2 linked regions of the Phytohabitans houttuyneae genome follow. The protein of the gene in region 1 binds, or shares a complex with, the protein of each later gene. Links are inferred from orthologs where the notes say so. Each region holds a gene or a part of one and is shown in the gene's direction. Other genes may lie near its edges. The genes, in order: pcrA and uvrB.

Region 1 (9,615 bases):
CGCGAGGTGCCGCTGCTCGAGGTCCGCAGCGGCTCCGACCACCCGAGCGCCTGCCACTTCGCCGAGAAGCGCGAGATCGTGGTTTCGCACGAGGCCGGCGACCTCACCGAGCTGCCGACCCGCACCCTCTAGGACCCGACGCCGCAGCCCGCCCGCTTCCCGGGCGGGCTGCTCGGCGCGCGTGGGCTGCTCGGCGTGCGTGGGCTGCTCGGCGTGCGTGGGCTGCTCGGCGTGCGTGGGCTGCTCGGCGTGCGTGGGCTGCTCGGCGTGCGTGGGCTGCTCGGCGCGCGTGGGCCTTTCGGCGCGCGTGGGCTCAAGTTCCGAAAGCGATTTTGAGCTACCGCGATGTTCGTCGTGGTCCGGACCGTTGCTCCCGCGGCCTCACCCTCCGCGCTGGGTCGCGGTTTCGGGCTCTGCGCAGCGCCACGGGGGCTGCGGCCGGTGGGGGCCTCTGCGGGTTCATGCGCTGGCAGCGCCATGGGGTCGCGGCCCACGTGGGTGTCCACGGGCTCAGGGGCCAACGGCGCGGGCGGTGTGGGCTTCCGCGGGTCAGGCTTGGCCAGCGGGCGCGCGCGATAGCGGGCGGTGACCGGCGGTGGGCCTCCGCGGGATTCGGGTGCGGCCAGCGCCACAGGGCTGCGGTCGGAGCGGACCTTCCGCGGGGGTCGGGCTTGGTTGACAGCGCAGCGTTGTGGCGGGCTGGGGCTGGCAGTGAGCCTCTGCGGGCTTAGGTGCGGCGAGCGCGCCACAGGGCTGGCCGGTGGGGTTTCCGCGGCGTCAAGCGCACGCAGCGTCACAGGGCCGCAGCCGGCGTGGGCTTCCACGGTCGGGCTGTGGTCGGCTGTGGGTCTCTGCGGGTGCTCAGGCGCGGCCAGCGCGCCGGGTGTGAGCCTCCGTGGGGTCAGGCGCTGGCAGCGCCACGGGCCGTGTGGGCCTTCCACGTGGTCAGGCAATGGTTAACGGCGCAGCGGTGTGGCGGGGTGGGGTCGGTGGTGGGCCTCCGCGGGCGCAGGCGCGGCCAGCGCCACAAGAGCTGTGGCCCCGGTGTGGGTCTTCGCGGGGTCAAGCGCCGGCAGCGTCACAGGGTCGCCGCCGGCGCGGGCCTTCCGCGGAGTCAGGCTTGGCCAACGACGCGGCGCCACAGCGGGCCCCAGCCGGCGTGGGTCTTCCGCGGAGTCGGGCTTGGCCGACGGCCCGCGGCGCTACAGCGGGCCGCGGCCGGCGCGGAGGATGAGCAGGGCGAGCTGGGTGCCGTCGGCGCCGAGGGCGCTGCGGAAGCGGTCGACGATCTCGCGCTCGCGGGACAGCACGAGGCGCGTGCCGCCGGAAGCGAGGCGGGTGGCGCCGACGCGCTGGGAGAGGCTGGCGCGCTCCTGCCAGAGGGCGATGAGCGCGCTGTCGATCTCGTCGATGCGCTCACGCATCGCGAGGATGCTCTCCGACGCTTCTGGGGCGTTTGTGCCCGTGTCGTCGCTGCTCGCCGGGGTGCCGGGCTGTTCCGCCACATCGGTGGCCATCGGGTACTCCCTGGGTCTTTGTCCGGGTCCACCTGGAGTCCAGAGCGCAAAATGCCCCGGGCTCCAGGAGCCCGGGGCATTTTGTAGGTCTAGTGATCAGGCGCGACCTACGACTGCCGGACTCCCGGAGCCGTAGCTAAAGTAACGCCGTACCTGCTGGATCACGCGCTGAAGTATGCCAGCGGCATCCGGCCCTGGCAAGGAGGGACCCCGGCGTTGCGAGGTCCCTCCTTGTGATTTTCAGGCGGTCTTCGTGATGCGGTTCTGCGGGCCGGGCGCCACCGGCGTGCCCCCGCCCAGGTACGCGACGAGCGCGTCGATGTCGAACCCGGGCGCGGTGGTCCGGTCCGTACCCGCGGTGAGGCGGGTGAACCCGTCGCCACCGTTGGCCAGGAAGTCGTTCGTCGTGACGCGGTACGTGGCGGCCGGGTCGATCGGCGTGCCGTTGAGCGCGATGTTGCTGACCTTGGAGCCGGCGGCGGCGGTCGAGTTGTACGAGTACGTGAAGCCGACCGACGGCTGCAGGATGCGCTGGACCGTCTGCCCGCCGAACCCGACGAACTGCTGCTCCAGCACCTCCTTGATCTGGGCACCCGTGAGCGTCTGGGTGACCACCAGGTTGTTGAACGGCTGCACGGTGAAGCACTCGCCGTACGTGACGTCGCCGGGCGCCTCGCCACCGGGCGAGTTGGCGTACGTCAACGGTGCGCGGATGCCGCCCGGGTTCATGAGGGCGATCTGGGCGCCGGCCGAGGTCGTGTACGCGAGCTGGGCGTCGGCGATCACGTCACCGAGCGCGCTCTCGCCTGCGGCGTTCGCGGCGTTTGTGATGTCCGCCGTGATCTTGCCCACGAGGCGGTTGGCTATGGGCGCGACCGCCGTGCGGTACTTGTCGGCGATCGTCTTGGCGCTCGCGTCGACCAGCGCCGGGTTGCGCACGAACGCGCCGGTGACGTCGGTCTGCCAGCTGCCGTCCGGGTTGCGGACGCCGTTTTCCACGATGACGTTGCGCGCGGCGATCTCGGCGAACCGGCCGCTGCGCTTGTCCAGCGTGAAGTCGATGTCGGTGACCAGCACGCCGTTGCTGCCGGCGCTGGTCACGACCGTCGGCGCGCCGGAGGAGTTGGGCAGCTGGCACGAGTAGAAGCGGTGGGTGTGGCCGGAGACCACGATGCCGAACTCGGGACGCAGCCCGGCGACGATGTTCGTGATCGGGCCGGCGAAGTTGGCACACCCGTCGACCGGCTGCGGGGTGGGCGGGGCCGACTGCGCGCCGCCCTCGTGGATCAGCAGCACGAGCGACTTCACGCCGGCGAGGCGGAGCAGGCCGCCCCACTTGTTCGCCGTCTCGATCTCGTCGCGGAACTCGACGGAGGTGATGCCCGCCGGGTTGACGATCGAGGGGGTGCCCTTGAGCGTCATGCCGACGAAGCCCACCGGTACGCCGTCGACGAGGCGGATGTCCACGGGGAGCAGGAGCGGGAGGCCGCTGTTCTTCCGCACCACGTTGGCGGCGAGGTAGTTGAACTTCGCGCCCTTGAACCCGTCGCCGTCCTGGCAGCCGTCGACCGGGTGGCAGCCGCCGCGCTGGAGGCGCTGCAGCTCGGTCGTGCCCTCGTCGAACTCGTGGTTACCCACCGAGCTGATCTGGAGGCCGGCGTTGTTGAGCAGCTCGATCGAGGGCTCGTCGTGGAACGCGGCGCTGACCAGCGGGGTCGCGCCCACCAGGTCGCCGGCGCCGACGGTGATCGACTCACGCCGCTCCGCCTTGGCCTCGGTGCGCAGCCGCTTGATCCAGGTCGTGAGGTACTCCACGCCGCCGGCGGGGGTGCCGTTGACCAGGCCACCACTGCCGGTGGGCGGGTCGACCGCGCCGTGGAAGTCGTTGAAGCCCAGCAGGTTTCCCTTTGCCGTACGGGCACCCGTGCCGTAGCTGGCCTGCTCGTACGTGACGGAGACCGGAGACATCGGGGTCCAGGCATCGGCCGCCTGGCCGGACTCGGCTGAGTCGGGAGAACTGAACGGCACGGTTGCGACAACGGCCAGCGCGAGGGCGGGCACCGCGAGGTTACGCAGCACCGCCCACCCGCGCGAGCGCGATGGGGTCATGGTGTCTCTCCCTAATGTGCATATGCGCATGTGCGAGAACAACAGAGGCCATGTTTCTCGTCGTCGCATGATCGCACCAGACCCGCTGGGTGACGGTTTAGTAGCCATCCGGCGCGCTGAACGCCGCATCGCCCAGTGGGTGACCGTCGCCGGGAAACGTCGGTGCCCCGGCATAGACTCGGTGCGCGATGCATGCTCTCTTTGACATCCCATCCCCAGGCCCGCAGCAGGGCGCCGCTGCCGAGGGCGACGCCACCGCCGCTCACGAGCCGGAGGCGCAGCCCAAGCGGCCCAGGCGCCCCCGACTCGACCCCGAAAAGCTGCTGGAAGGGCTCAACGGGCCGCAGCGCGAGGCGGTGGAGCACGCCGGCTCGCCGCTGCTGATCGTGGCCGGTGCCGGCTCGGGCAAGACCCGGGTGCTCACCAACCGGATCGCCTACCTGCTGGCCGCGCGCGACGTGCATCCCGGCCAGATCATCGCGATCACCTTCACCAACAAGGCCGCCGGTGAGATGAAGGAGCGGGTGGCCGCGCTGGTCGGTGGCCGGGCCCGCCTGATGTGGGTGTCGACTTTCCACTCCGCCTGCGTGCGCATCCTGCGCGCCGAGCACGAGCACGCGGGGCTCAAGTCGACGTTCTCGATCTACGACGCCGACGACTCGCGGCGCCTGATGCAGATGGTGGCGCGGGAGCTCGACCTCGACCCCAAGCGCTACCCGGCGCGCGGCCTCGCGCACCAGATCTCCAACCTGAAAAACGAGCTGATCGACCCCGAGGGCTTCGCCGAGCGGGCCAAGGGACCGGCCGAGCGGGCCATCTCCGAGGCATACACGCTGTACCAGCGGCGTCTGAAAGAGGCGCACGCGCTGGACTTCGACGACCTCATCATGACCACCGTCCACTTGCTCCAGTCGCACCCGCACGTGGCGGAGACCTACCGGCGGCGGTTCCGGCACGTGCTGGTCGACGAGTACCAGGACACAAACCACGCGCAGTACGTGTTGATCAAGGAGCTGGTCTCCGGCACGCCCGGCCTTGAGCCGGCCGAGCTGTGCGTCGTGGGCGACGCCGACCAGTCGATCTACGCGTTCCGCGGCGCCACGATCCGCAACATCCTGGAGTTCGAGCGCGACTTCACCGACGCGCGCACGATCCTGCTGGAGCAGAATTACCGCTCCACCCAGACCATCCTCAACGCGGCCAACGCGGTTATCGACCGAAACAGCTCGCGCAAGCCCAAGCGCCTGTGGAGCGAGGAGGGCCAGGGCGAGCAGATCGTCGGATACGTCGCGGACACCGAGCACGCCGAGGCCGACTGGGTGGCCCGCGAGATCGACCGCCTCTGCGACGCCGGCCAGGCTCGTCCCGGCGACGTGGCGGTGTTCTACCGCACCAACGCGCAGTCCCGTGTCTTCGAAGAGGTCTTCATCCGCGTCGGCCTGCCGTACAAGGTCGTCGGCGGCGTCCGCTTCTACGAGCGCAAGGAGGTCCGCGACGCCTTGGCGTACCTGCGGGCCATCGTCAACGACGACGACACGGTGAGCATCCGCCGTATCCTCAACACCCCGCGGCGGGGCATCGGCGACCGCGCCGAGGCCTGCGTCGAGGCGCTCTCCAGCCGCGACCGCATCTCGTTCGGCGCCGCCCTGCGCCGCGCCTCCGAGGCACCGGGCATCTCCACCCGCGCGGCCAACGGCATCGCCGACTTCGTCGCGCTGCTCGACAGCGTGCGCGAGCTGGCCGAGACCGCCCCGCCGGAGGAGGTGCTGGAGGCGGTCCTGCAGCGCTCGGGCTACCTGGCCGAGATCGAGGAGAGCCTCGACCCGCAGGACGCCGGCCGGGTGGAAAACCTGCAGGAGCTCGTGAGCGTCGCCCGGGAGTACACGGAGCGGGCCGAGGCCCAAGCCGAGGCCGCTGAGGAAGGCACCGAGGCCAGCGCGGCAGGCGCCACGCTGGCCGGCTTCCTGGAGCAGGTGGCGCTCGTGGCCGACGCCGACCAGGTGCCCTCCGACGACCCGGAGCACCAGGGTGTGGTCACGCTGATGACGCTGCACACCGCCAAGGGCCTCGAGTTCCCCGTGGTGTTCCTGACCGGCCTCGAAGACGGTGTGTTCCCACACCTGCGCTCGCTGGGCGACACGCGCGAGCTGGAGGAGGAGCGGCGCCTGGCCTACGTGGGCATCACCCGCGCCCGCCAGCGCCTTTACATCTCCCGCGCGATGACCCGCGGCGCGTGGGGCCAGCCGCAGTACAACCCGGCCTCCCGCTTCCTCGCCGAGCTCCCGAACGACCTGGTGCGGTGGGAGCGCACCGACTCGGCGTACACGTCGTGGTCAGGCACCGGCGGCGGCATCGGCGGGCGCTCCTCCGCACCGGGCGGCCAGACCCGCGGCACCTTCACCGGCGGCACGGCCAAGGCCGCCCGCCTGGCCGAGCGCCTGGGCGTCGACAGCGCCAAGCTCGCCACGGCCAGCGACCTGCCCCAGGTCCCGAGCGTGAGCGCCGGCGACCGCATCAACCACCAGCGCTACGGGATGGGCCGCGTGGTCGAAGTGGAGGGATACGGCGCCCGGGCACAGGCAAAGGTCGACTTCGGCGACCAGGTGATGTGGATCGTGCTCCGCCACGCGCCGATCGAAAAGATCTGAAGACCGCCGGTCGCGGCGGCCTTCCCAAAGATCCAACCCGTTCCGACAGATCTCACCAAGATTTGAAGGACCGGACCGGAGCGACCCACTCGCCCCGGTCCGGACGGCAAGCCGGCCTCAGCAGCCGAGGTTCACCCCGCGGGACCGCATGAACGGGGCCGGGTTGATCTGGTTCCACAGACCCTGGTGCACCTCGAAGTGCAGGTGCGGGCCCGTCGAGTCGCCCGTCGAGCCCTCGTAGCCGATGACCTGGCCGGCCTTGACCTTCTGGCCGGGCTGCACGATGGTGCGCGACTGGTGAGCGTAGTGGGTCTGTATGCCGCTGCCGTGGTCGATCATCACCGAGATGCCGTAGCCGGCGTAGACCCAGCCGGCGGCCAGAACCGTCCCCGCGGCCGCCGCGTGGATGGGCGTGCCCTCGTCGGCGGCCAGGTCGAGCCCGGCGTGCAGTACGCCCCAGCGCTGCCCGAAGCATGATGTGATCTCGCCGCCCGGCATCGGGGTGACCCAGGCGGGGGTGGCCTTGGGCTTGGCGGTCGTGGCCTTCGGTGCGGGCGCGGCCTCCTCCTTCTTCGCGGTCTCGGGCGCGGCCGCCTTGGCACCGGCGGCCGGGGCCGAGGTGGTGGCCGACGGCGACGGGGTCGACGGGCGCTCAGCGCGGTCCGCGCGGTCTGCCGCGTCCGCCCGCGCCTCCTGGCCGGCGGTGACGGCCAGCGTGCTGGCCGGTCCCGGGTCGCCGCCGCTCACCGCCGCGGAGACGGCGGCCACGGGCAGGCCGAGAAGCAGGACCGCGGCGGGCAGGACGAAGCGGGCGCGTCCGGCGAGCCGGGTGCGTACCCGGTGCCGGATGACCTCACGATCGCGGGGGCGAGCGTGGGTCGGTACATAGGGGGAGTGCTCTGCACGGGGGACCTCCGTGGTTTGTCGGACCGGCAAATGTTGGTTTGCCTGCCGTTCACCACGGGAAGGGGTGGGAGATGCCATCGACGGAGGTTCGAGCGAGCGCGAGCTGCTTTGCCCGGATTTGCGGGGCTACCACCCGGTAGATCCAGCGGACATCGTTGTGGTGTGCGTCACATCTGCCACTGTGACGAGGGAAACTTTGCCTGGTCAGGGGCGTGAAAAAACCGCCCACGCCGGGAGGTGTGGGCGGTTTAAAGGACAGTACGCAGCGTCAGGAGGCGGCTACATCGGTGGAAATTGCCTCGACTTCAAGCTTTATGTCCGCCCCGTGGTCGCGCAGGTAGGGGACCGGGTCGCGCGGCGTGCCGTTGACATGCACCTCAAGGTGCAGGTGGTTGCCGTAAGCGTGGCCGGTGCTGCCCACGTAGCCGAGGGTGTCGCCGGCCTTCACCTGCTGGCCGGTCTTGACCGCGACCTGCGAAGAGTGGCCGTAGATGGTCTCGATGCCGTCGCCGTGGTCGACGATCACCGCGTAGCCGTAGCCGCCGTAGTAACCGGCCATCTTGACCGTGCCCGAGTGGACCGCCACGTAGGGCGTGCCCTCCGGCGCGGCGAGGTCGACGCCGGCGTGCAGCTGGCCCCAACGCATCCCGTAGGCCGACGTGAACTCGTAGCCGTGGAGCGGGAGCCGCCAGGTGTCGTCGGACGCCACCTGGGTCGTGTCGGACCGCCCGTCGCGGGACGCTCTGTCGGCGTCCTCCGCGCGCTCGGCGAGATCCTGCTGGGTCGAGGCCTGGTCGAGGTCGGCGATTGCCGACGGGTCGACCGTCTTCGCGTCCGGCATGGCGCCCGCACCGAGCGCCACAATCCCGGCGCCGACGAACGCGGTGGTGACGACCGCCGCGTAGCGGCTGCGCGGTGGGGTGGGGACGCGCCGTCGGCCGCGATAGCGGTCGGGCTCAGACGACAAGCGCTGGCGCACGCACATCCTCCGGTATCCGTCAGGCTGGCGGTGACGAGCGTCAGGTGAGGGGGGTGGACGCTCGGCTGCCGCGCTGTCCTCCCGTGGGGGCCGGGATGACAACCGTGGGACACCGTAACTAAGTCGATAGGCGTGTCACAAGCGGAACAGGCAAATTCCCTACAGAACCTCGTACTGTCCGTTGTGGAATGCCGGAATTCGTTACTATTTGTGTGCCCACTCGTTAGTAGCGTTGCGTCACATCGAATAATACTGATAGTTATGTGATCCGTTCAACAGCTTTAAATGCTTGCCCTCCTTAAAGGACGGTCCCGGCGCAGGTCCGGAGGGGTCGCTGTTCCGCTGCGCGTTCGCCGGGTTACCGTTCGTTCAGGTAGCAGTGCGGTCGGGAAGGTGCAGTGCTGATGAGTTCTCGGATACGGGTCGTCGTCGCCAAGCCGGGCCTGGACGGTCACGACCGCGGCGCCAAAGTGGTGGCGCGGGCGCTGCGCGACGCGGGCATGGAGGTCGTGTACACCGGGCTGCACCAGACGCCGGAGCAGATCGTGGAGACGGCGATCCAGGAGGATGCCGACGCGGTCGGCCTGTCGGTGCTCTCCGGGGCGCACATGACGCTCTTCCGCCGGGTCCTGGAGCTGCTGGCCGAGCGGGATGCGAGCGACATCGTCGTCTTCGGTGGCGGCATCATTCCGGACGCCGACATTCCAGAACTGGAGCGACTCGGCGTAGCGAAGATATTTACTCCGGGTGCCACGACAACGGCCATCGTCGAATGGGTCCGGGAGAACGTCACGCAACCGGTGGCATAGCATCACGCACCGTCAAACTGCGGCGAATCCACAGTGGACAGGCAATGCAAAAAGGGAGAGGCCGGACGCACCCCTCACACGTCCGGCCTCTCTATGCACGATGCCCCGCCGCCACCCCTCGACCGACAGGGCATCGGCCGTCTTCGTCGTCGCTGTATCGCTCAGACACTTGAATCAACGACGCCCTTCACAGGGGTTACGCGGCCGTCGCAAAAAGATTCCCGCTGTATCTGCGGGGTGCGCGCCACGCGTAACGTGAGCGTTCGTGACCGTCCCCCCGCAGCAGCCTCCCGGCGGCTGGCAGCCGCCGCAGCCGGGCGGATACCCGCCACCGCCCGGCACATATCCCCAGCAGCAGCCGCAGTACCCGCAGCAGTACGGGCCGCCGCAGCAGCGCCCCTACCCGCAGCAGCCGCCGCCGTACCCGCAGGGCTATCCGCAGCAGCCGCCGCCCTATCCGCAGCCGCAGCAGCCGCCGCCGGTGGTCAAGCGGATCCCGGAGGACCTTCCGTTCGTCGCGCGGCACAGCGTCAAGAAGCGCGTGCTCCTCTTCGGCGGTGTCGGTGGCGGCTTCTCCCTTCTCTTCGCCGCCTTCGTGGGCCTCGGCTCGGGGGAGCCGCTGGCCGGGCTCGGCGTGTTCGGCTGCT
Region 2 (8,645 bases), 2.3 Mb from region 1 along the record:
AGCTTGATCTCCGCGCCCGGCTTGCCCAGCGTGGCCCGCACGCCGACCCGCCCGTCCTTGAAGTTGCGGGCGCGCATGCCGGCCAGCCGCTCCGCCTCGGACGCGGACAGCGGGCGGGCCTCCACCAGCTTGTCGGCCGGGGTGCAGGAGACGAGTCCGGTGGTGAGCCCGGCGGCCGATCCGGCGGCCACGCAGACCAGGGCAGCGAGCGCGATGATCCGTCGCCGTTCGAAGCTTGCCTTCACGCGAGGTTGAACGCGCTGCGGGTCGGATGGGTGGCGGGCAGGCCCTGGAAAAGATGGGGCGCTCGCGGCGGCCGGTCAGCGCGTCCTGCGCGACCGCGTCGGGTGCGCTCACCGGCGTGGTGCCGGGGCTGCGACCCTGCGCCGGGCTGATCGGCCGGTGTGGAGGCCCGATCGTGATCCCGGTCGGCCGCCGCGAGCGGCCTACACGTAGAACGGTAGCGCGGTGATCTTTCCCACACAACGCCAATATCGAAGTTGATCGCATGGGGAACGCCGTGCGGAGGATGTTGTCACACCGGCGGCGTACGGTTTAGCGCATGGGTCTCGACATCCCGCGACTCGACGGCCGCTTCGCGGTCGTGAGCGACTTCAAACCTTCCGGCGACCAGCCGACGGCCATCGACGACCTTGAGCGTCGAGTGCGCCGCGGCGACCGCCACACGGTGCTCATGGGCGCCACCGGCACGGGCAAGAGCGCGACCACCGCCTGGCTGGTGGAGCGCATGCAGCGTCCCACGCTGGTGCTCGCCCACAACAAGACGCTGTGTGCGCAGCTCGCCAAGGAGTTCCGGGAGCTGATGCCCAACAACGCGGTGGAGTATTTCGTCTCGTACTACGACTACTACCAGCCCGAGGCGTACATCCCGCAGACGGACACGTACATCGAGAAGGACTCCTCGGTCAACGAAGAGGTCGAGCGGCTGCGCCACTCGGCCACGATGTCGCTGCTCACCCGGCGCGACGTGATCGTGGTGGCCACCGTCTCGGCGATCTACGGCCTGGGCACCCCGTCGGAGTACCTCGACCGGTCGGTGCGCGTGCGCGTCGGCGAGGAGGTCGACCGCGACAAGCTGCTGCGCCGCCTCGTCGAAATCCAGTACACGCGCAACGACATGTCGTTCTCCCGCGGCACGTTCCGGGTACGCGGCGACACGCTCGAGATCATCCCGGCGTACGAGGAGCTGGCCGTCCGCGTCGAGCTCTTCGGCGACGAGGTGGAAAAGCTCTACTACCTGCACCCGCTCACCGGCGACGTGGTCAAGGAGGTCGACCAGCTGCTCATCTTCCCGGCCACCCACTACACGGCCGGGCCGGAGCGGATGGAGCGGGCGCTGCGTGGCATCGAGGCCGAGCTGGCCGAGCGCCTCGCCGAGCTGGAGGGGCAGGGCAAGCTGCTGGAGGCACAGCGGCTGCGCATGCGCACGACGTACGACGTGGAGATGATGCGCCAGGTCGGCTTCTGCAACGGCATCGAAAACTACTCGATGCACATCGACGGCCGCACCCACGGCGACCCGCCGCACTGCCTCCTCGACTACTTCCCCGACGACTTCATGACCGTCATCGACGAGTCGCACCAGACGATCCCGCAGATCGGCGCGATGTACGAGGGCGACGCCTCGCGCAAGCGGCTGCTGATCGAGCACGGCTTCCGGCTGCCGAGCGCCGCCGACAACAGGCCGCTGCGGTTCGACGAGTTCCTGGAGCGCGTGGGGCAGATGGTGTTCCTGTCCGCCACGCCGGGCCCGTGGGAGCTGCAGCACTCCGGCGGCGAGTTCGTCGAGCAGGTGATCCGCCCGACCGGCCTCGTCGACCCCCAGGTGCTGATCAAGCCGACCAAGGGCCAGATCGACGACCTCATGCACGAGATCCAGCTGCGCACCGAGCGCGACGAGCGGGTGCTGGTCACCACGCTCACCAAGAAGATGGCCGAGGATCTCACGGACTACCTGCTGGAGCACGGCATCCGGGTGCGCTACCTGCACTCCGAAGTGGACACGCTGCGTCGGGTGGAGCTGCTGCGCGAGCTGCGCAAGGGCGACTACGACGTGCTGGTCGGCATCAACCTGCTGCGGGAGGGCCTCGACCTGCCCGAGGTGTCGCTGGTCGCGATCCTCGACGCCGACAAGGAGGGCTTCCTGCGCAGCGGCACGTCGCTGATCCAGACGATCGGCCGTGCCGCGCGAAACGTGTCCGGCGAGGTCCACATGTACGCGGACAAGATCACGCCGTCGATGGCCACCGCGATCGACGAGACCAACCGGCGGCGCGCCAAGCAGGTGGCGTACAACGAGGCGAACGGGATCTCCCCGGAGCCACTCCGCAAGAAGATCCACGACATCCTCGACGACATCTACCGCGAGGCCGACGACACCGAGGGCGCGCTCGGCGGCCACGGCCCGGGCGGTCACGTGATCGGCGGCTCGGGGCGGCAGATGTCGCGGGGCAAGGCGCCGGTGCCGCAGACGCGTTCGCGGGGCAAGGCGGCCACCCCGTCCCGCGAGGGCATGGCCCGCGCCGACCTGGCCCAGCTCATCCAGGACCTCAACGACCAGATGCTGGCCGCCGCGCGCGAGCTGCAGTTCGAGCTGGCGGCCCGGATCCGCGACGAGGTGCACGAGCTGAAGAAGGAGCTGCGCGGGATGGACGCGGCCGGGGTGAAGTAGGCCGTGGCGCTGGCGTTCACGCGTGGCCGTCCGCACCCCCGGCTCCGGCCGTACGTGGGTGAGTACACCGGCTACGTGGAGCGCGCCGGCGGCGTGCTGCGCCGGCGGGAGCTGCCCGGTTCGCGGGTGGTGCTCGTCGTCGGGTGGGGCGACCCGCTCGACGTGGCGCACCCGCGCGCGACGGACGGCGGGGCGGCCGGGGTGGCGTCGTTCGCCAGCGGCCTCTTCGACACGTACGCCGAGACCACCCTCACCGGCACCGGCCGCGGCGTGCAGCTGATGCTCGACCCGCTCGACGCCGGCCGCCTCTTCGGCCTGCCGGCGGGCGAGCTGACCAACCGCGCGGTCCCGCTCGACGCGCTGCCCGGCGGCTGGGCGGACCTGCCCGACCGCCTCGCCGCCCAGCCCGACTGGCCGAGCCGCTTCGCGGTGCTGGACGAGGTGCTCGGCGCGCGGCTGGCCGGCGCGCCACCGCCGGAGTCGCGGGTGGCATGGGCGTGGCGGCGCCTGCTGCGCGCGCGGGGCGGGGTCGCGATCGGCGAGCTGGCGGCCGAGCTGGGCTGGAGCCGCCGGCACCTCGCCGCGACGTTCCGCCGGGAGATCGGCCTGACGCCGAAGACCGCCGCCCGGGTGGTGCGTTTCCAGCACGCGCGCTCGCACCCGGCGGGCGGGTGGGCCGAGGTCGCCGCCGCTTGTGGCTACTACGACCAGGCGCACCTGATCCGCGACTTCCGCGAGTTCACCGGGGCGACGCCGGGTCACATTCGTCCAATCGCGCTGGAGCTTGCCGGCGCAGACTGAGCCGCATGCGAAGCATCTACCCGGTCTTCCGGTACACCGACGCCAAGTCCGCGATCGACTGGCTTGTCGACGCGTTCGGGTTCGAACGGACCTCGGTCAGCGAAGGGCCCGACGGCACAGTGGCACACGCCGAGCTGACCCACGGCACGGGCATGGTCATGGTCAGCCAGCGGCAGGGGCCGGTTCCGGCGGTGCCGGACGCGGACGACTGGCGCGTGTACCTCGCGGTGGACGACGTCGATGCCCACCACGCCCGAGCGGTCGCGGCCGGCGCCGAGGTGATCATGCCGCTGACCGACCAGCCGTACGGCTCCCGCGAGTACGGTGCCCGCGACCTGGAGGGCAACTGCTGGTCGTTCGGTACCTACCGCCCCTGAGCGCACCGGCCGGCGGAAAATCCGGCGCGCATGAGCCTCGATGCGCCGTAGGGTCATGGCGTGCGCGACGGAGAGTTGACCTGGGGCCCGCTCGACCGTGCCGGTGACCGGGACGCGGTGGCCGCGCTGGCGGAGCGGTGCCACGCGGCGGACGGCGGGATGCCGGAGGTCACCACCAGCCGGTTCGCGGCCGACGGCGTGACCACGACCGGCGGCCGCACGGCTACGGGGGTGCTGGTCGCGGCGGCCGCCGTCCGCCCGCTGTCGCCGGGCGCGGCGTTCATCGGCCTCGTCGACCCGGAGCACCGCGGGCGCGGCGCCGGCGCCGCCCTGCTCGACTGGGGCATCGGCACGGCGGGTCCGGACCTGACGGTGGAGACCGAGGCGCTCACGGCGGAGGGCGAGCGGCTCTTCGCCAGCCGGGGGCTGCGCCAGGTCTTCGCCGAAGACGTGATGCGCGTCGACCTCGCCGCCGACCCGCCGGCCGCGCCGCTCCCGGCGGACCTCGTCCTGCACGAGTGGACGCCCGACCTGGCCGTCCGCTTCTTCACCGCGTACGAGGCGGCCTTCCGTGAGCGCCCCGGCTATCCCGGCTGGCCGGCCGAGCGGTGGGTGGCCTGGACCGCCGGCGACGACGAGTTTCGTCCACAGTGGTCACTGCTGGCGGCCGGGCCGGGCGGCGATGCCGGCTTCGTCACCAGCAGCGAGGGCTGGATCGTCCAGGTCGGCGTGGTGCCGTCGTGGCGCGGCCGGGGCGTCGGCGGCGCGCTGGTGACCGAGGCGCTGCGCCGCATGCGGGCCGAGGGCGCGGGGCACGCGCTGCTCGACGTCCACGTGGACAACCCGGCCGCGCACCTCTACCGGCGGCTCGGCTTCACGACGCTGGGTCGGCGGGCGAAGTTTCGGCGGTGAGCGCCTCGTAGGCCGCCGCGAAGCGCTCGGCCGCCGCGTCCACGCCGGCCCGGTCGCCGGTGGCGAGCAGGTCGAGCAGCAGCCCGCGCATGACCGCCACGCCCAGCCGCGCGTCGGCACGGGCCACCTCCTCCGGCACCCCGCGGGCGCGGGCGAACTCGACCGCCGGCGCGAGCCACGACTCGACGATGCCGTCCAGCAGCGGCAGCGCGTGGGTGCGGCCCTGCAGCGCCTGCCCGTACACCTCGAAGAACAGCCGCTCGTGCGGCGCGAGCGCGGGGTCGGCGAAGCGGCGCCACATGCGCCGGATCGCGTCGCCGGGCGTGACCGCCTCGTCCAGGCCGAGGTCGCCGAAGGCCTCGCGCTGGCGCCGCTCGACCGCCCGGATCACCTCGACCAGCAGCCCTTCCTTGCTGCCGAAGTGGTAGATGAGCATGCGGTGGCTGGTGCCGAGCGCCGCCGCGAGCTGCCGCAGGCTCAGGTCGCTGAGGCCGTGCGCGGCGAGGTGGTCGATGGCGGCGTCGAGGAGGCGCTGCCGGGGATCGGGCATGTACCATATGGTACATGCGTGTGCAGGACATCGATGTGACGGCGCGCTCGACGGCGGGCGCCGATGTGGTGTACCGGCTGCTTCAGGACGGCGCGACCTGGCCGACGTGGTCGGGGTTGGGCTCGTTCACGCTGGAGCGGCCCGACGCGACGGGCGGCGAGGGGGTCGGCGCGGTGCGGATCTTCCGGACCTGGCCGTTCACCAACCGCGAGGAGATCGTCGAGGCGGTGCCGGGCCGCCGCTTCAGCTACCGGCTGCTGTCGGGCATGGCACTCGACGGCTACCGCGCCGACGTCGACCTCACCCCGGACGGCGACGGGACGCTGATCCGGTGGCACTCGACGTTCACGGCGAGGCGGCCGTGGATGGGCGGCTTTTACCGGCGCTTCCTGGCCTACTTCATCCAGGGGTGCGCCAAGGGGTTGGCCGAGGCGGCCGCGAAGCACCAGCGGACGTTGTAGCGGCGCGCGAGCCGCTCACGGACACCGCCTGCCGCCGGCGTGGGGGACCTGGTTGGTTCGGTCTGCGTTTGTGCGGTCCGAGGTTCCAGGTCGCCACATGCGCGCCCGACCCGAGCACGACCGGCTGGTTCACCTTGATCCAGATCTGGTCAGCTCGGTTGGTTCCGCGCCCCGCGAACTGGCGTGCACCGTGATGGGTCCTGTCCTCCCGGGCCACCGTCGCGGCGGTCCGGGAGACCACTTGGCGGACCGGGTCCCGCGTCGCCGGGGTCGCCCGATGCCGGCGACGCGAGCTGCGCTGCGCGATCGGAAGCCGCCGGCCACCACCAGTGTCGCCGTCACCCGCCGCGGCCGCCACGGTCATGGTCAGCCCGCGAGCCTGGGCGCGAGGGGTGAGTCAGGCTGCCGGTATCCCCTCGGTCTCGCGCAGCATCAGCACCGACAGGCCGGAGGTGTGCCCTCTCGGCGCCACGACCCAAGCCAAGTGGCCCCCGGCGCGTCCGTCGCGGCGGTATCGGGGAGCGCGCTTAGAGCACCGCACGCTGCTGCCGCGGGAGGCCACGCAGCGCGCGCCGAACCGACCCCTCCGCCTTGACGCGGCCCTGATGAGCGCCAAGCCGAGCGACCGCGCCGCTGTCACGAAACCCGCCGAGGGGAGAGAGATGCCTGGGTCAGGCGGGCACGTCGAAGAAGTGCTCCACCACCGGCGGCGACGCGAAATACGGCCCGATGTGCGAGCGCCACGTCGTGAAGCGCTCGCTCTCCCGGAAGTTTTGCGTGTGCGCTTCGATCGAGTCCCACTCCACGAGGAGCACGAAGCGTGAGGGCGACTCGACGCCGCGGGTCATGCGGACGGAACGGCAGCCGGGCGTGCTGGCGAGGACCGGGTGACCCTTCGCGTACGCAGCCGCGAAGTCGTCCTCCTGACCTGGGTTGACGTCGATCAACGCGACTTCGAGCACCATGCGGGCAGCCTACCGGACCTAGCCTCCTAGGAAGCTTGAGTGGCTGTGCTAGGAGTCGCAGGGCGTGGGTGTGCCAAAACCCGCGCCGATGGTGGATGATGGGGGCTGTAGGAGGGGAGTATTCCCCCGCGACTTTGTCGTCAACACGGTCGTCACCGGTGCAAGCCGGCCGAGGACCCGGCATTGTCGGTCGCCAGTCCACCGGGGTTCTCCCGCGGGCGGCGGAAGAGACCTCCGACAGAGTTCACATCGCTTCGTCCATGACGGGGCGATGTCGTATGTCTGCCGGAGGTTTCTTTTGGACGTGTCCACCGGGGTGTGGGTCGTCACCCTCGTCGTTCTCGGCGCGGTGCTCGCTGTCGACCTGCTCATCATCGGTCGCCGCCCACACGAGCCCAGCATCAAAGAGTCCAGCATCTGGGTGAGCTTCTACGTCGCCCTCGCGCTGCTCTTCGGCGTCGGGGTCTGGGTGACCACCGGCGGCACGATCGCGGGCGAGTTCTACGCTGGCTGGCTCACGGAGTACAGCCTTTCGGTCGACAACCTGTTCGTCTTCGTGATCATCATGAGCCGCTTCGCGGTGCCCCGTAAGTTCCAGCAGGAAGTGCTGCTCATCGGCATCATCCTGGCGCTGGTGATGCGGGGTGGCTTCATCGCGGCGGGCGCGGCGCTGATCTCGCAGTTCGCCTGGGTGTTCTACATCTTCGGGGCGTTCCTGATCTACACGGCCATCAACCTCGCACGCGAGGGCGAGATGGACGCCGAGGACTACAAGGAAAACGTCGTCATCCGCTACGCGCGGAGGGCTCTGCGGGTCTCCAACGACTACGGCACCGGCCGCTTCACGACGACAAACAGCGCCGGACGGCGCATGTTCACGCCGCTGCTGCTCGTGATGATCGCGATCGGCACGACCGACCTCATCTTCGCGCTCGACTCGATCCCGGCGATCTTCGGCATCACCGACGAGCCGTACCTGGTCTTCACCGCCAACGTGTTCGCGCTGATGGGCCTGCGCCAGCTGTACTTCCTGCTCGGCGGCCTCCTGGAGCGGCTTGTCTACCTGTCGCTGGGGCTCTCGGTGATCCTCGGCTTCATCGGCGTCAAGCTGGTGCTCGAGGCGCTCGCCGACAACAACGTGCCGTTCATCAACGGCGGCGAGCACGTCGGCTGGGCGCCGCACATCCCGATCTGGCTGTCGCTGACCGTCATCATTGGCACGCTGGTGATCGCGACCGTGGCCAGCCTCGTCAAGTCGTCGCGGGACAGCAAGAAAGAGCTGGTCAGCGCCGACCACTGACGACGCGGTGGGTCGCCGCCAGCGTGGCGACCCGCTGCGGGGGCATCGGCTCCTCGACCACGAGGCGCCGCTCGGAGCAGGCGTGCAGCACGTGGCCGGGCCCTCGGTCGGACACGAAGCCCACATGGTGCGCGGGCCGGCCGGGGTGGGCGAAAAAGTACAGGTCACCTGGCTGCTCCTCGCCCGGCGGCACCGGCTCGGTCGCGTCCGCCTGGTCGCTCGCGTCGCGGGGCAGCCGCACGCCGAGGCGCCGCCACGCCAGGTGGACCAGCCCGGAGCAGTCGATGCCGTGACCGGACATGCCGCCCCACACGTACACGGAGTCGAGCAGCCGGCGCGCCTGCACGAGCACGTCGGTGGCGGGCGCCGCGTACGGCAGGGGCAGCACCGCGCCCGACTCCACCCACAGCGGACGGTCCTGACCCGGCACGTGCACCGGCGCGAAGCCGTCGACCGGTGCGCCGGCCGGGGCGAGGCGGGTGCCGAGGACCACGCCGGGCAGCGCGACCTCCCCGCCGGGCGCGTCCAGCAGCGCGGTCTCGACGGCGTCGACGACGAGTGACGGCTCGGGGAGCGCGCCGAAGGCG

Evidence for each region.
Region 2: the proteins of pcrA (region 1) and uvrB are in contact, whole or in part, in a crystal structure (PDB 7EGT), measured with the Thermus thermophilus proteins. The link is inferred for Phytohabitans houttuyneae from one-to-one orthologs. Residues at the interface, in WP_096412145.1 of Thermus thermophilus: His654, Arg656, Phe657, Gln666, Asp668, Glu669, Lys680, Arg681, Leu682, Ser683, Lys685, Tyr686, Ala687; in WP_096411307.1 of Thermus thermophilus: Glu23, Leu25, Arg26, Asp27, Gly28, Glu29, Arg30, Phe31, Arg55, Glu326, Asp327, Phe328, Glu379, Ser382, Gln383, His398, Gly400, Arg401.

The regions. Positions count from the first base shown.
Region 1 is NZ_BLPF01000001.1:3,302,727-3,312,341, reverse strand. What follows is about bases 3,493-6,544. They hold pcrA (DNA helicase PcrA), read left to right. Parts: upstream 3,493-3,814; coding sequence 3,815-6,274; downstream 6,275-6,544. Other genes in these bases: Phou_RS14635 (M23 family metallopeptidase), read right to left, coding at 6,392-6,544; Phou_RS14645 (bifunctional metallophosphatase/5'-nucleotidase), read right to left, coding at 3,493-3,626. Also shown: Phou_RS14660 (ABC transporter ATP-binding protein), read left to right, coding at 1-132; Phou_RS14650 (chorismate mutase), read right to left, coding at 1,203-1,517; more of Phou_RS14645, read right to left, coding at 1,758-3,492; more of Phou_RS14635, read right to left, coding at 6,545-7,210; Phou_RS14630 (M23 family metallopeptidase), read right to left, coding at 7,449-8,159; icmB (coenzyme B12-dependent isobutyryl CoA mutase small subunit), read left to right, coding at 8,564-8,968; Phou_RS50610 (hypothetical protein), read left to right, coding at 9,234-9,615. UniProt on the Escherichia coli protein: A helicase with DNA-dependent ATPase activity. Unwinds DNA duplexes with 3'-5' polarity. Translocates on single-stranded DNA with 3'-5' polarity. Initiates unwinding more efficiently from a nicked substrate than double-stranded DNA.
Region 2 is NZ_BLPF01000001.1:983,314-991,958, reverse strand. The notes cover bases 234-3,127. They hold uvrB (excinuclease ABC subunit UvrB), read left to right. Parts: upstream 234-562; coding sequence 563-2,692; downstream 2,693-3,127. Other genes in these bases: Phou_RS04625 (helix-turn-helix domain-containing protein), read left to right, coding at 2,696-3,127. In the rest of the region: Phou_RS04635 (hypothetical protein), read right to left, coding at 1-191; more of Phou_RS04625, read left to right, coding at 3,128-3,493; Phou_RS04620 (VOC family protein), read left to right, coding at 3,499-3,870; Phou_RS04615 (GNAT family N-acetyltransferase), read left to right, coding at 3,931-4,782; Phou_RS04610 (TetR/AcrR family transcriptional regulator), read right to left, coding at 4,745-5,332; Phou_RS04605 (SRPBCC family protein), read left to right, coding at 5,347-5,793; Phou_RS04600 (antibiotic biosynthesis monooxygenase family protein), read right to left, coding at 6,465-6,758; Phou_RS04595 (TerC family protein), read left to right, coding at 7,057-8,058; Phou_RS04590 (C40 family peptidase), read right to left, coding at 8,042-8,645. UniProt on the Escherichia coli protein: The UvrABC repair system catalyzes the recognition and processing of DNA lesions. A damage recognition complex composed of 2 UvrA and 2 UvrB subunits scans DNA for abnormalities.